One region of the Ensifer soli genome, then DNA from elsewhere that is predicted to be linked to it. Evidence: predicted binding sites of a transcription regulator. Region 1 holds the regulator's gene; each other region holds the start of a gene.
What was found. Region 1 encodes LexA, which represses DNA repair genes until DNA is damaged. Its sites were predicted from a motif close to TGTTCNNNNTGTGTTCNG; they were not measured.
Positions count from the first base shown of each region.

Region 2: uvrA (excinuclease ABC subunit UvrA) is a predicted target of LexA. The motif match lies at 912-929, and genes of this name have one in related genera.
Region 3: ACEVQ6_RS10005 (ImuA family protein) is a predicted target of LexA. The motif match lies at 1,094-1,111, and genes of this name have one in related genera.

Region 1 covers NZ_JBHFEI010000015.1:4,096-8,647, forward strand. Annotated here, with positions in the region: gene ACEVQ6_RS19185 (helix-turn-helix domain-containing protein) at 243-470, shown strand; gene lexA (transcriptional repressor LexA) at 1,018-1,728, shown strand; gene arsC (arsenate reductase (glutaredoxin)) at 1,785-2,132, opposite strand; gene ACEVQ6_RS19200 (hypothetical protein) at 2,233-2,643, opposite strand; gene purQ (phosphoribosylformylglycinamidine synthase subunit PurQ) at 2,681-3,352, opposite strand; gene purS (phosphoribosylformylglycinamidine synthase subunit PurS) at 3,476-3,718, opposite strand; gene purC (phosphoribosylaminoimidazolesuccinocarboxamide synthase) at 3,738-4,502, opposite strand.
Region 2 covers NZ_JBHFEI010000008.1:28,339-32,890, forward strand. Annotated here, with positions in the region: gene ACEVQ6_RS13375 (DegQ family serine endoprotease) at 1-5, opposite strand, end outside; gene ACEVQ6_RS13380 (single-stranded DNA-binding protein) at 258-788, opposite strand; gene uvrA (excinuclease ABC subunit UvrA) at 1,064-3,982, shown strand; gene ACEVQ6_RS13390 (glutathione S-transferase family protein) at 3,987-4,552, shown strand, end outside.
Region 3 covers NZ_JBHFEI010000005.1:248,248-252,799, reverse strand. Annotated here, with positions in the region: gene ACEVQ6_RS10010 (DUF6504 family protein) at 1-157, opposite strand, end outside; gene ACEVQ6_RS10005 (ImuA family protein) at 129-1,073, opposite strand; gene ACEVQ6_RS10000 (metallopeptidase family protein) at 1,244-1,678, shown strand; gene ACEVQ6_RS09995 (DUF1737 domain-containing protein) at 1,683-1,889, opposite strand; gene ACEVQ6_RS09990 (HpcH/HpaI aldolase/citrate lyase family protein) at 1,886-2,791, opposite strand; gene ACEVQ6_RS09985 (hypothetical protein) at 2,889-3,134, shown strand; gene leuD (3-isopropylmalate dehydratase small subunit) at 3,247-3,852, shown strand; gene ACEVQ6_RS09975 (DUF2798 domain-containing protein) at 3,855-4,097, shown strand; gene ACEVQ6_RS09970 (RidA family protein) at 4,099-4,476, shown strand; gene phaR (polyhydroxyalkanoate synthesis repressor PhaR) at 4,489-4,552, opposite strand, start outside.

The sequences.
Region 1 (4,552 bases):
TGTTTGCCGGGTTACACCATTTGCGATACACCACTTGTTCAACGAGGTGCCCTGATTGACGAAGCCTGCTCGAACAGCGAGGTAGAGTTCGGAGGAGCCGACAATCGCAAACGTAATTGAGTAACGGATCTCGTGCATTTTGCGCCAAATCAGGTGATATGATTTAGTCAAAATGCACCTAAATGGGTGCACAGTGAATGGACGACTACAACGACCGCATTGTCGCCGGTATCAAAAGAATGATGAAGGAGAGAAAGCGATCTATGAAATCTCTCAGTGCGGACATCGGCCTTCCGTACCGATCGCTTCAAAATTACCTATCGGGCTCAAATAGAATTCCGACAGACGTATATGTAAAAATACTAGAGTTATTGGGCATAGATAATCAGTACATCATGGAAGGTAATTTTGATCTAAAGTATTGGCCGCTTTGGGATAGTCTTTGGTCATCATTGGGGGGGGCTAATTAATCAATACAGATTATAGACCCGATAGTGGCTTTCCAGAAGATATGGAATTTCACAATAAAAAACAGCTTGCCGCAGCTAATTTGGTAAAGAGAATCAATGAGAATTACAATGAATATATGATATCTGATGGAAAAATTTCAACCTCTCGTCATCCAACGGTGCCCGAAATGTTAGAGAGGCAGATGAGGAGATTTAGAAGAGGCGAAGGTCCCCAATAAGGTCCCCCATCCTCTCAAATAGCAGGCTTCATGTGATCGATGGTCCTCAATTACCTGAATGTTTTCAGTAGGATAATATTTACGCTGGAATGGACAAGAATAGCCTTACCAATTGGCGCATTGGTAACTCCTGTTTTCAGCCAAAAAACACTGAAAAATCCACGAAGCGAAGCCGATTTCGTTCCCATTTATCTCTGAATTCCATTCCGGATTATCTTCCGCGCCTCCAGCCGCCACTTCCAAAAAATAATTTACACCCAAGGCTTGTGGAACACAGTGCGAACAGATACGGTCCGTTCTGGGTTTGTTTCGAGATTCTGGGTGATACCGTGCTGACACGCAAACAACAGGAACTGTTGCTTTTCATCCATGAGCGGATGAAGGAATCGGGCGTGCCGCCCTCTTTCGACGAGATGAAAAACGCTCTCGATCTCGCGTCGAAATCCGGAATTCATCGTCTCATCACAGCACTTGAGGAGAGAGGCTTTATCAGGCGGTTGCCGAACAGGGCGCGGGCGCTGGAGGTCATCAAGCTGCCGGAGGCATACACACCGAGCCTCGCCCAGCGGCGCGGCTTCTCGCCGAGCGTGATCGAGGGCAGCCTCGGCAAGCCGGCGGCATCGGCCACGGCCACTGTGAAAGCACCCGTGCGCGATACCGTATCCGTACCCGTCATGGGACGCATTGCGGCAGGAGTGCCGATCTCGGCAATACAGAACAACACTCACGACATTTCCGTGCCCGTCGAGATGATTGGCACCGGCGATCATTACGCGCTGGAAGTGCGCGGTGATTCCATGATCGAGGCCGGCATTCTCGACGGGGATACGGTGATCATCCGCAACGCCTCTTCCGCCAATCCGGGGGAGATCGTCGTCGCTCTTGTCGATGATGAGGAAGCGACGCTGAAACGGTTCAGGCGCAAAGGGGCCTCCATCGCGCTGGAGGCCGCAAATCCCGCTTACGAAACCCGGATTTTCGGTCCCGACCGGGTCAAGATCCAGGGCAAACTCGTCGGTCTCATACGCCGCTACAACTGACCGGCTGCGGATTGGGACGCCGTGCCATCGCCGCGACGACGGGCAGCAAGCTGGCGTTACAGGATCTCAAAGACCCGTTCGCGCGGGCGACAGAGGCGAATGCCCTTTGGGCCGATGACGATCGGTCGCTCGATCAGGGAGGGGTTTTCGAGCATCGCATCGATCAGTTCCCGGTCGCTGAGGCTTTCGTCGTCGAGCCCGAGATCGTGATAGAGCTTTTCCTTCTTGCGCAGAAGCGTACGTGGCAGGGCATCGAGCGCAAGAATGAGGGCGACGAGTTCTTCCCGGCCGGGCGGGGTCTTCTCGTATTCGATCACCGTCGGATCGACCCCGGTCTCCCGGATCAGCTTCAGCACCTTGCGGCAGGTCGCCGATCGCGCATCATAATATATCGTCACTGCCATGGCCGTTCCCCCGTCGAACGTGCGCGCAGATTTGCCCGATTGCAAACCTGTTTCAAGACGGGACGGCATGCAAGCCGTTCGATTTCTAAAGGTTTACCGTTCATCCACAGGATGATGATCCGCCGGCCCAGCGGCGGATGTCCGCGCTCATGCGCGCGCCCTGGCTTTCGGTGAAGAGGGGGCCGAAAGCCTGCAGCCGCGCCGGCTGTCCCTCCGCCTGAACCACGGCGAGCGGGCGCGATTCCGGCGTGTTGCGCGGCACGATCAGGATGCGCGGCCGGCCCGAAAAGGAGTTCAGTTCCGGTGCCAGCCGATAGGCGGCGAAGGCCGGGTCCCTGGACTTGAACCAGCACCGGTTGGCACCGAGGGCGATGCGCTCCATCGTCGTCAGCGCGCCCGTGTCATGCGTCGGCGCAGGCGGCGCGGAGGAAGACTGGCAGCCGGCAAGGCCTGCCGCGAGGGTGACGATCGCGGCGAGGCGGATAAAGACACGCCGGCGAAGCGCAGGCATGGCGGTCAGGGCTGGCATGGGCAGGCTCCCGGTGTCGTCAGGCAGCGACCAAACCCACCGCGGATTCGAACAGGGCGCGCCCGTCCGCGCCGCCATGGGCCGCCTCGATCAGGTTCTCCGGATGGGGCATCATGCCCAGCACATTGCCGGCCGCGTTGATCACGCCGGCGATGTCGTTGATCGAGCCGTTCGGATTGGTGCCTTCGGCGTAGCGGAACACGACCTGCCCCCTGTCCTCGATCGCCCGGAGCGTCGCGTCGTCGGCGAAGTAGTTGCCGTCGTGATGGGCGACGGGGCAGCGGATGACCTGACCGTTCGCATAGCCGCGTGTGAAAGCAGTCGCCGCATTGGCGACTTCAAGGCGGACCTCGCGGCAGACGAATTTCAGCGAGGCGTTGCGCATCAGGGCGCCAGGCAGGAGGCCGGCCTCGAGCAGGATCTGGAAGCCGTTGCAGACGCCGAGCACCCGGACGCCCTTCTCGGCCCTGGCGCGGATCGCGTGCATGACCGGCATCCGCGCGGCGATCGCCCCGCAGCGAAGGTAGTCGCCGTAGGAAAAGCCGCCTGGTATGACGATCAGGTCGACGTCCGGGATCTCTGTTTCGGTTTGCCAGATCGTCACCGGCGCTTTCCCCGAGATTTTCGTCAGGGCCGCGATCATGTCGCGATCGCGGTTCAATCCGGGAAGCTGGACGACGGCTGATTTCATGGCGGAGGCTCGACCTTCAAGAGTGGCCCCGCGCAGTCGATCTGCCATGGGGCGGTTTGCATCGCGGCCACGGTTGAAACCTTGCGGCAGCGGCGTCCTTGCGACCTGACTGCGATGTCGCCGTCAGGCGAGCGAGATGCTGTAGTTCTCGATCACCGTGTTGGCGAGAAGTTTTTCGCACATCGTCTTGATGTTCGCTTCCGCGGCCGCCCGGTCGGCGGAATCGATCTCCAGATCGAAAACCTTGCCCTGGCGGACCTGGCCGATACCGCCGAAGCCGAGCGCGCCGAGCGCGCCCTCGATCGCCTTGCCCTGCGGGTCGAGCACGCCGTTCTTCAGCGTCACCGTTACACGCGCCTTGATCACGCTTGCCGTCTCCGATCTGCTACTTGACCAGCACCGGGCCGGAGCCACGGGGCGGTTCGTTTTCGTTCATGATGCCGAGCCGGCGCGCGACTTCCTGGTAGGCCTCGACGAGGCCGCCGAGGTCCCGGCGGAACCGGTCCTTGTCCATCTTTTCCTTCGTCTCGACATCCCAGAGCCGGCAGCTGTCCGGCGAGATCTCGTCGGCGAGGATGATGCGCATCATGTCGCCCTCGAAAAGGCGTCCGCATTCGATCTTGAAGTCGACGAGCTGGATGCCGACGCCGAGGAAGAGGCCGGAGAGGAAATCGTTGATCCGGATGGCGAGCGCCATGATGTCGTCGAGTTCCTGCGGGCTCGCCCAGCCGAAGGCGGTGATGTGTTCCTCGGAGACCATCGGATCGTCGAGCTGGTCGGCCTTGTAGTAGAATTCGATAATCGAGCGCGGCAGCACCATGCCTTCCTCGATGCCGAGGCGCTTGGCCAGGGAGCCGGCGGCGACGTTGCGCACCACGATCTCGAGCGGAATGATCTCCACTTCCTTGATCAGCTGCTCGCGCATGTTGAGCCGGCGGATGAAATGCGTCGGAATGCCGATCTTGTTCAGATGGGTGAAGATATATTCGGAGATGCGGTTGTTGAGAACGCCCTTGCCGTCGATGACCTCGTGCTTCTTCGCATTGAAGGCCGTGGCGTCGTCCTTGAAGAACTGGATCAGAGTTCCCGGTTCAGGACCCTCGTAAAGGATCTTTGCCTTGCCCTCATAGATACGGCGGCGACGGTTCATCTGTTGTGTCTCTTTGTTGCAGGCGTTCTTGGGCAACGCCTGATGGTTTG
Region 2 (4,552 bases), on a different contig from region 1:
GCCATGGGATCGAGCGGCGGGCGATCCGTTCCAAAGGAGAAGGCAGCCAGCGCCACAAGCGCGGCGCCGGCCATGGCGATCAGGGGGCGGTAGGGAACGCTCATGCGTGAACGAGCCTCGACATTGTCTCTTCTGGCGATAGTCCGGTGACGGGAGCCGTCATCACTGCAGCGCGGCCATCACCCGGGCGTGCCAGAGATAGGCAACGGACGGCCGAAATCAATAAACCGCCACGATCATCCGCCGCCGGCGGATCCTCAGAACGGAATGTCGTCGTCCATGTCGCGCGAGAAATTGCTGCTGCCGCCGCGACTACCGCCGCTGCCCGAACGCGCCGGCGCCGAGGCCGCCGGCCCGCGCTCGTAATCGTCGCCATAGCCGCCCGACGCGCCGAAATCCTGTCCGCCGCCGCCGCTTCTCATGCCGCCGCCCTCGCCGCGTCCGTCGAGCATCGTCAGCGTCGAATTGAAACCCTGGAGCACGACTTCCGTCGTATAGCGGTCGTTGCCGGTCTGGTCCTGCCACTTGCGCGTCTGGAGCTGGCCCTCGATGTAGAGCTTCGCACCCTTCTTCACATATTGCTCGACGACCTTGCAGAGGCCCTCGTTGAAGACGACGACATTGTGCCATTCTGTCTTCTCGCGGCGTTCGCCGGAATTGCGGTCGCGCCAGGTCTCCGAGGTGGCGATGCGCAGATTGGCGATCGGCCGGCCGTCCTGGGTCCGGCGGATCTCGGGGTCGGCCCCGACATTGCCGATCAGTATCACCTTGTTCACGCTGCCAGCCATGGTCTTCATTCCCGTTTTTCCGGCCCGGAAGGCCGGCAATGTCCATCGATCTGGAGGACTTTAAACGCACCGTCGGCGCCTGACGCCCCGCAGCCGCCGCTCATCCACAACAGTTTTCAATTTTGTTCTTTATATGTTCTACGAAATCGCTAATATCCTGTCAATGCCGCGACGAAGGGACAGGTTTGCTGCATTGCGGCTCGACATCGTTTTGCCGGCCGTTACATAAGGTGCCAGGGCCCTTCACGGGCGGGATTTCAAGAAGCGACAGCCGGATGAGCGAACTGAAGACCATTTCCGTGCGCGGCGCGCGCGAGCACAACCTGAAGGGCATCGACCTCGACCTTCCCCGCAACAGCCTGATCGTCATGACCGGCCTGTCCGGCTCGGGCAAGTCCTCGCTCGCGTTCGACACGATCTATGCCGAGGGGCAGCGGCGCTATGTCGAGAGCCTGTCGGCCTATGCCCGCCAGTTCCTCGAGATGATGCAGAAGCCGGATGTCGACCAGATCGACGGCCTGTCGCCGGCGATCTCGATCGAGCAGAAGACGACCTCGCGCAACCCGCGCTCGACCGTCGGCACCGTTACCGAGATCTACGACTACATGCGCCTGCTCTTTGCCCGCGCCGGCGTGCCCTATTCGCCGGCGACGGGCCTGCCGATCGAGAGCCAGACCGTCAGCCAGATCGTCGACCGCATCCTCGGCTATGACGAGGGTACACGGCTTTACATCCTCGCGCCGCTGGTGCGCGGCCGCAAGGGCGAGTACCGGAAGGAACTCGCCGAGCTGATGAAGAAAGGCTTCCAGCGCGTCAAGGTCGACGGCCAGTTCTACGAAATCGCCGAAGTGCCGGCGCTCGACAAGAAGTACAAGCACGACATCGACGTGGTCGTCGACCGCATCGCGGTCAGGTCCGACCTCGCGCAGCGGCTCGCCGATAGCGTCGAGACCTGCCTGAGGCTCGCCGACGGCCTCGCGATCGCGGAATTTGCCGACAAGCCGCTGCCGGAGGGCGAGACCGCCGCGGGGGGTGCGGCGAACAAGTCGCTGAACGAGACCCATGAGCGGGTGCTGTTTTCGGAGAAATTCGCCTGCCCCGTCTCGGGCTTCACGATCCCCGAGATCGAGCCGCGGCTGTTCTCGTTCAACAATCCCTTCGGCGCCTGCCCGACCTGCGACGGCCTCGGCAGCCAGCAGAAGATCGATGAGGCGCTGATCGTGCCGGAGGCCCAGCGCACGCTACGCGACGGCGCGATCGCGCCCTGGGCGAAATCGACCTCGCCCTATTACAACCAGACGCTGGAGGGCCTTGGAAAAGTCTACGGATTCACGCTGAAGAACCGCTGGAACGAGCTTTCTTCCGCCGCACAGAAGGCGATCCTGCACGGGACCGACGAGAAGATCGAGTTCCACTACAAGGATGGCGCCCGCTCCTACAATGCGACCAAGACGTTCGAGGGCATCGTGCCCAACCTGGAGCGGCGCTGGAAGGAAACGGATTCGGCCTGGGCGCGCGAGGAGATCGAGCGCTACATGTCGTCCGCCCCCTGCCCCGCCTGCAACGGTTTCCGCCTGAAGCCGGAGGCGCTGGCCGTCAAGATCGCCGGCCTGCATATCGGCCAGGTGACCGAGATGTCGATCCGGGTCGCGCGCGACTGGTTCGAGGTTCTGCCGGACAAGATGACTGCGAAGCAGAACGAGATCGCCGTACGCATCCTGAAGGAGATCCGCGACCGGCTGCGCTTCCTCAATGATGTCGGCCTCGACTATCTGAGCCTCGCGCGCAATTCCGGCACGCTGTCCGGCGGCGAGAGCCAGCGCATCCGGCTTGCCTCCCAGATCGGCTCGGGGCTGACGGGGGTTCTCTATGTGCTCGACGAGCCGTCGATCGGCCTGCACCAGCGCGACAATGCGAGGCTGCTCGATACGCTGCGCCATTTGCGCGACATCGGCAACACGGTGATCGTCGTCGAGCATGACGAGGATGCCATCCTGACGGCCGACTATGTCGTCGACATCGGCCCTGCGGCGGGCGTCCATGGCGGCCAGGTGGTGGCGCAAGGCACACCCGCCGAGATCATCGCCCATCCGACGTCGCTGACGGGAAAATATCTTTCCGGTGAACTCTCCGTCGCCGTGCCGCAGGAGCGGCGCAAGCCGAAGAAGAAAAAGGAAATCCTCGTCGTCGGCGCCCGGGCGAACAACCTCAAGAACGTCACCGCCGCGATCCCGCTCGGCGTCTTCACCGCCGTCACCGGCGTTTCCGGCGGCGGCAAGTCGACCTTCCTGATCGAAACGCTCTACAAGGCGGCCGCCCGCCGCGTCATGGGCGCGCGCGAGAACCCGGCCGAGCACGACCGGATCGACGGTTTCGAGCATATCGACAAGGTGATCGACATCGACCAGTCGCCGATCGGCCGCACGCCGCGCTCGAACCCGGCGACCTATACCGGCGCCTTCACGCCGATCCGCGACTGGTTTTCCGGCCTGCCCGAAGCGAAGGCACGCGGCTACCAGCCCGGCCGCTTCTCCTTCAACGTCAAGGGCGGGCGCTGCGAGGCCTGCCAGGGCGACGGCGTCATCAAGATCGAGATGCATTTCCTGCCGGACGTCTATGTCACCTGCGATGTCTGCCACGGCAAGCGCTACAATCGCGAGACGCTCGACGTCACCTTCAAGGGCAAGTCGATCGCCGACGTGCTCGACATGACCGTCGAGGAAGGCGTCGAGTTCTTCGCCGCGGTCCCCGCCGTGCGCGACAAGCTGCAGGCGCTGCAGGATGTCGGCCTCGGCTACATCAAGGTCGGGCAGCAGGCGAACACGCTGTCGGGCGGCGAGGCGCAACGCGTCAAGCTCGCCAAGGAACTGTCGAAGCGTTCGACCGGCCGCACGCTCTACATCCTCGACGAGCCGACGACCGGCCTGCATTTCCACGACGTCGCCAAGTTGCTGGAAATGCTGCACGAGCTGGTCAACCAGGGCAATTCGGTGGTGGTGATCGAGCACAATCTCGAGGTGATCAAGACCGCCGACTGGGTGATCGACTTCGGCCCCGAGGGCGGCGACGGCGGCGGCGAGGTGATCGCGGCCGGGACACCGGAGGAGATCGTCCGCGAGCCGCGCTCCTACACCGGGCAGTTCCTGAAAGACCTTCTGGAGCGGAGGCCGGTGCGCAAGATTGCGGCGGAGTGAGACGATGATCCTGATCGGCCAGTATGATTCCTCCTTCGTCCGCCGGATCGGCATCGCGCTGACGCTCTACGGCATCGCCTTTAAGCATCGGCCCTGGTCCATCGTCGGCGACGCGGAAAGGATCCGCGCGGTCAATCCGCTGATCCGCGTGCCGACGCTCATCCTCGACGACGGCGACGTGATCGTCGACAGTCCCTCGATGATCGACCATATCGACGGACTTGTCGTGCCGGATGACAGATTGCTGCCGCAGGCGGAACCGGAGCGGCGCCGGGCGATCCGCATCATGGCGCTGGCGACAGGCCTTGCCGACAAGGGCGTCAGCCTTTTCTACGAGACGCGGCTGCACGATGCGCCGTCTCCGGTCTGGGCGGAGCGCTGCCGTGTGCAGATCGCCGGCGTCCTGGCGGCGCTCGAAACAGACCGCGCCGCGCTCACGACTCCCTTCTGGTTCGGCGCGGCGCCGGGACATGCCGACATCGCCGTCGCCTGCGCCATCCGCCATGTGTCCGAAGCCCATCCCGGTCTTATCGCGGCCGAGGCCTATCCGGCTGTGTCGGCCCATTGCGC
Region 3 (4,552 bases), on a different contig from region 1:
CCGGCCGGATCGCCCGCGCCTCGGCAAGCGCCTGGCCCGGCCGCAGCCCGGCGGCGCGCGCCGGATGGTCGAGGGCGGCGATGCGCATCGCGGTGCCGTCCTTCTCGGCGAAGACGACCGGCGGATGCTCAGGACGCCCGTCCAAAAGCCAGGACATGCCCCAGCGCCGGCGCGCCAGCCGGTTGGCGGCCAGCCAGGGCAGATGGAGCGAGACGATCCGCTGCGGCCGGGACGGGCCCGGAAACGGCAGGGCGGGCGGGCGAGGCGTCGTGGAAGCGGGGTTCATCGGCATTCCATTCGAGGGCGAAGGTGGGGGGAAAGGCAAGGCGGCTTTTTTCGAGCGTCACGGCGAAGGCCGGCGCGCCGAGGCTTTTGGGCAGGCTTCCGCCTCCGGGCAGGCGCCGGGGTGCCGCCGGAAGGGGAGCGACATGGAGGCGGAACCGGGCGCTGCTCGCCTCCTCAGCGCCGGCCTGGCGCAGCAAGAAGAGCGGCGCGCCGGCATCGCGCGCCTTCAGGTGAAGCCGGCGGCTTTCGGTCAGGCCGCAGGCCTTCGGATTGCCGCGCAGTTCGAGGACGACCGCGGCGAAGACCGGCGCGGCAAGGGCCGCCTCGGCGATGAAGAGGAGATCCTCCACCCTCCCGGCCACGGCGAGAAACAGGGCATGCGTGTCGATGCCGTAGGATTTCAGTCCTGACGGATGCGGCAGTCCCGCCTCGCGCAGGGCGAGGCTTTCGGCAATCCACAGCACGCTCCTTCCGGCCGTGCGTTTCTGGCAGAGGGCGGCGAGGGCAAGGGTAAAACCGGCCGCCGCGCCACTGCCGGCGGTATCGGCGCTGCGGATCTCCGTCAGGCCCTTCAGCGGCAATCCGCCCCCCGTCGCGGCGTCGAAGGCCGGAATATCGAGGGAAAGACGGTCGGTCGGCTGGTTCTCGGTCCAGGACGCCACGATGTCCCGCCCGTCCTGCCCTTCGTCCAGAAGATCCGTTCCCACAGGCGCGTCCCGGTTTTCGATCGCCGCGATGGTCTGCCGTAGCGCATGAAGTTCCGGCCGCTGCACGGCCTTTTTCGCCATGACGGGTCTTCCTCTGTCTTTGTTCGCTTTATGTTCTTATAGATTCCAGAGGTGCCGGGAAGAGTCAACGGCGGAATTCTATGAATTTATTCCTTGTTTATAAGCGCCTGAATTGTTTCCTCGAAATCGGCGGGTGAAATGGCTATATCAGGGGAAAAAGGAGTGGCTTTATGGCCCAGATGGACCAGACCGGGGATTGGCGCGAACGCCACGCCCCGACGATCAGCACGTTCGAATCCCTCGTCATCGAGGCCTATGGCAATCTGCCGGAGGAATTTCGCGCGCTGGCGAACGACCTTTCGATCGAGGTCACTGATTTTCCGACCGACGAGGTGTTCGAGGACATGGCGCTCGAAACGCCGTTCGACCTGCTCGGCCTGTTCGAGGGGCGCGGCATCGGCGAGCGCTTCAGCATGGAGACCGGCCAGCTGCCGAACCGGATCACGCTCTACCGCCGGCCGATCATCGACTACTGGGCCGAAAACGACGAGACGCTCGGCGACATCATCACCCATGTGCTGATCCACGAGATCGGCCACCATTTCGGCCTGTCGGACGAGGACATGGAGCGGATCGAGGCGAGCGCCGACCACGTTTCTCCGTGACGCCTCACTGCTCGGACAGTTTCATGTCCGGATGGTAGTCCTTGCCCTCGACCGTCTTCACCACCGCCTGGCCGCCCTGCATCTGGCCAGTGGCGCTGTTGAAGGCATAGGTCGGGGCGCCGTGCAGGTCCCAGCCATTGTTGAGCGCGGCGGTGACCTTGTGGCAGAACTGGGCGTCGTCGACGCCGGTGAGGAAACGGTAGAGTTTCACGGCATGTCCTTTCGTGCGGCCATCGCCGCCCGGGCGGCGGTCGCGGTCGCCTCCTCGAGATGTAGGCGCTCGACCATCCGTCCGGCAAGGTCGATCACGGCCTTTCCGGCATTTTCCGGCAGCGCGAAGGCGGAAACGATCGCCTGCGCCTCGGCAAGCCTCTGCGGATCGACGCCGAAATGGCGGTTGGCGGGGGCGATCTGGTCCGGATGGATCAGCATCTTGCCGTCGAAGCCCATCTCCGCCCCCTGCCGGCAGTCCGCCTCGAAGCCGTCTTTATCGGTGTGGGCGTTGAAGACGGCGTCGATCGCGTCGAGGCCGCTGCCGCGCGCGGCGAGCAGCACCTGCATCAGCCAGGGCACCAGATAGGTCCGGCCGGGCAGGGGCCGGACGCGCGTCTCCTTGCGCAGGTCGTTGAGGCCGACGACGAGGCAGTCGAGGCCGCCGCCGAAGGTGCGGCCGGCTTCCGCGATGGCGCCGGCATTGAGGACGCCGCGCGGCGTCTCGATCATCGCCCAGAGGCGCAGCGTGTCGCCGAGATCGTTCTCGGCTAGCCAGTCGGCGGCGGCCTGGACCGTGCCCGGGCTTTCCACCTTCGGCAGCAGCACGGCATCAGGCCTGCATTCGGCCATCAGCGCCAGATCGGCGGCGGCGGCCTCCGACCCCATCTCGTTGATGCGGATGATGCGCTCCTGCGGTCCCTTCGGCGTCGACGCGAAATGGGCGGCGAGCGCGGCGCGTGCCTCCCTCTTTCCCTCGATGGCGACCGAATCCTCCAGGTCGTAGATGACGGCGTCGCAGGAAAGCCCGGGCGCCTTGGCGAGCGCGCGCGGATTTATCGCGGGCACGCTCAGGACCGAACGGCGCAGGCGCTGGGGATGGTGGTCGAAGATCCGGCTCATGGCCCTTCTTGCCCGCAATCGCGCCGGCCGGCAAGCGTCCGCCCCTTGCAAGCCGACCCGCGCATCCACATATCGCCTGTGACAGAAAGGGAAGACCATGACCTCCATCCGCTCGTTCCTCATGACCGTCCTCGGCGTGACGATCGCTTTCGCCGCCTTCGTGCTGACGGCCTCGATCGGCCTGGCGCTTGCCGGCATCGCGCTCGTCGTGATGGTCGCCGGCACCGTCGCGGCGCGGCTGTCGCCGGGATCCGCCGCCGCGCCGGCCTATGTGCGCACCCGCGACGGGCGCCGGCCGGCCCGCGTCTGGAACGACGGCCGCGGCACGATCATCGACATGTAAGGCCCTGGCGCCTGGGCGGCCGCCGCACGTTCCGGCGATATTTTTCTTCATTTCGGGGCGAAACTGATCTAAATGCGGGGCAGAAACCCGCTGGATCGAAGGCCGCATCTCCATGGACAAGTTCGTCAAGCTCACGGGCGTCGCCGCCCCCCTGCCGGTCGTCAACATCGACACCGACATGATCATCCCGAAGGACTACCTGAAGACCATTAAGCGCACCGGCCTCGGTACGGGCCTCTTCGCCGAGGCCCGCTACAACGAGGACGGCACGCCGAACCCGGATTTCGTCCTCAACAAGCCCGCCTACCAGAATGCCAGGATCCTAGTCGCCGGCGACAATTTCGGCTGCGGCTCGTCGCGCGAGCATGCGCCCTGGGCGCTGCTCGACTTCGGCATCCGCTGCGTCATCTCGACGAGCTTCGCCGACATCTTCTACAACAACTGCTTCAAGAACGGCATCCTGCCGGTCGTCGTCAGCCCGGAAGACCTGGACAAGCTGATGGACGATGCCGGACGCGGTTCCAATGCCATCATCACCGTCGACCTCGAGGCCCAGGAGATCACCGGGCCGGACGGCGGCCGGATCTCCTTCGAGATCGATGCCTTCAAGCGCCACTGCCTGCTGAACGGCCTCGACGACATCGGCCTGACGCTGGAAAAGGTCGGCAGCATCGACACGTTCGAGAAGGCCAACGCCGCCGCCCGCCCCTGGGCGTGAGGGTGAAACCGTTCCTGCCCGGGCGTTACGAGGCGGTCGCCTTCGGCCTGCTCCTGTCGGGGACGATGTCCTTCATCGTCTCCGGCCTTTCGACGCTGCTCTCCTCGGGAGTGTCCGCCGACCTGCCGCTTCTCTGGCTCCGGGCCTGGTCGGCGTCCTGGATCGTCGCCTTCCCGACCGTCCTCGTCGTCGCGCCCTTCGTGCGCCGCACGCTCTCGCGGATCGTCATCCGCAGAGAGGGCTGACATGCGCCGGCTGATCTCCTCCGGCTCGCCCTTCGAGCGCACGGCCGGCTATTCCCGCGCCGTCGTCGAGGGAAACTGGTGCTTCGTCGCCGGCACGACCGGCTACGACTATGCGACGATGACCATGCCGGAGACTGTGGAGGCGCAGGCGCGCAACTGCCTGAAGACCATCGCCGCGGCGCTGGACGAGGCGGGGTTCTCGCTGAAGGACGTGGTGCGCGCCCGCACCCATGTCACGGAAGCAGGCTTCGCCGAGCGGGTCTTCCCGATCCTCGGCGAGGTCTTCGGCGACATCCGTCCGGCCGCGACCATGATCGTCTGCGGCCTCATCCGTCCGGAAATGCTGATCGAGATCGAGGTGACGGCGCTGCGCGGCTGAGGCGCCCGCATCTCAGCCCAGGCTGTCGAGCTTGGTCTGCAGGGCGCGCAACTGTTCCTTGAGCTCGTCGATGTCC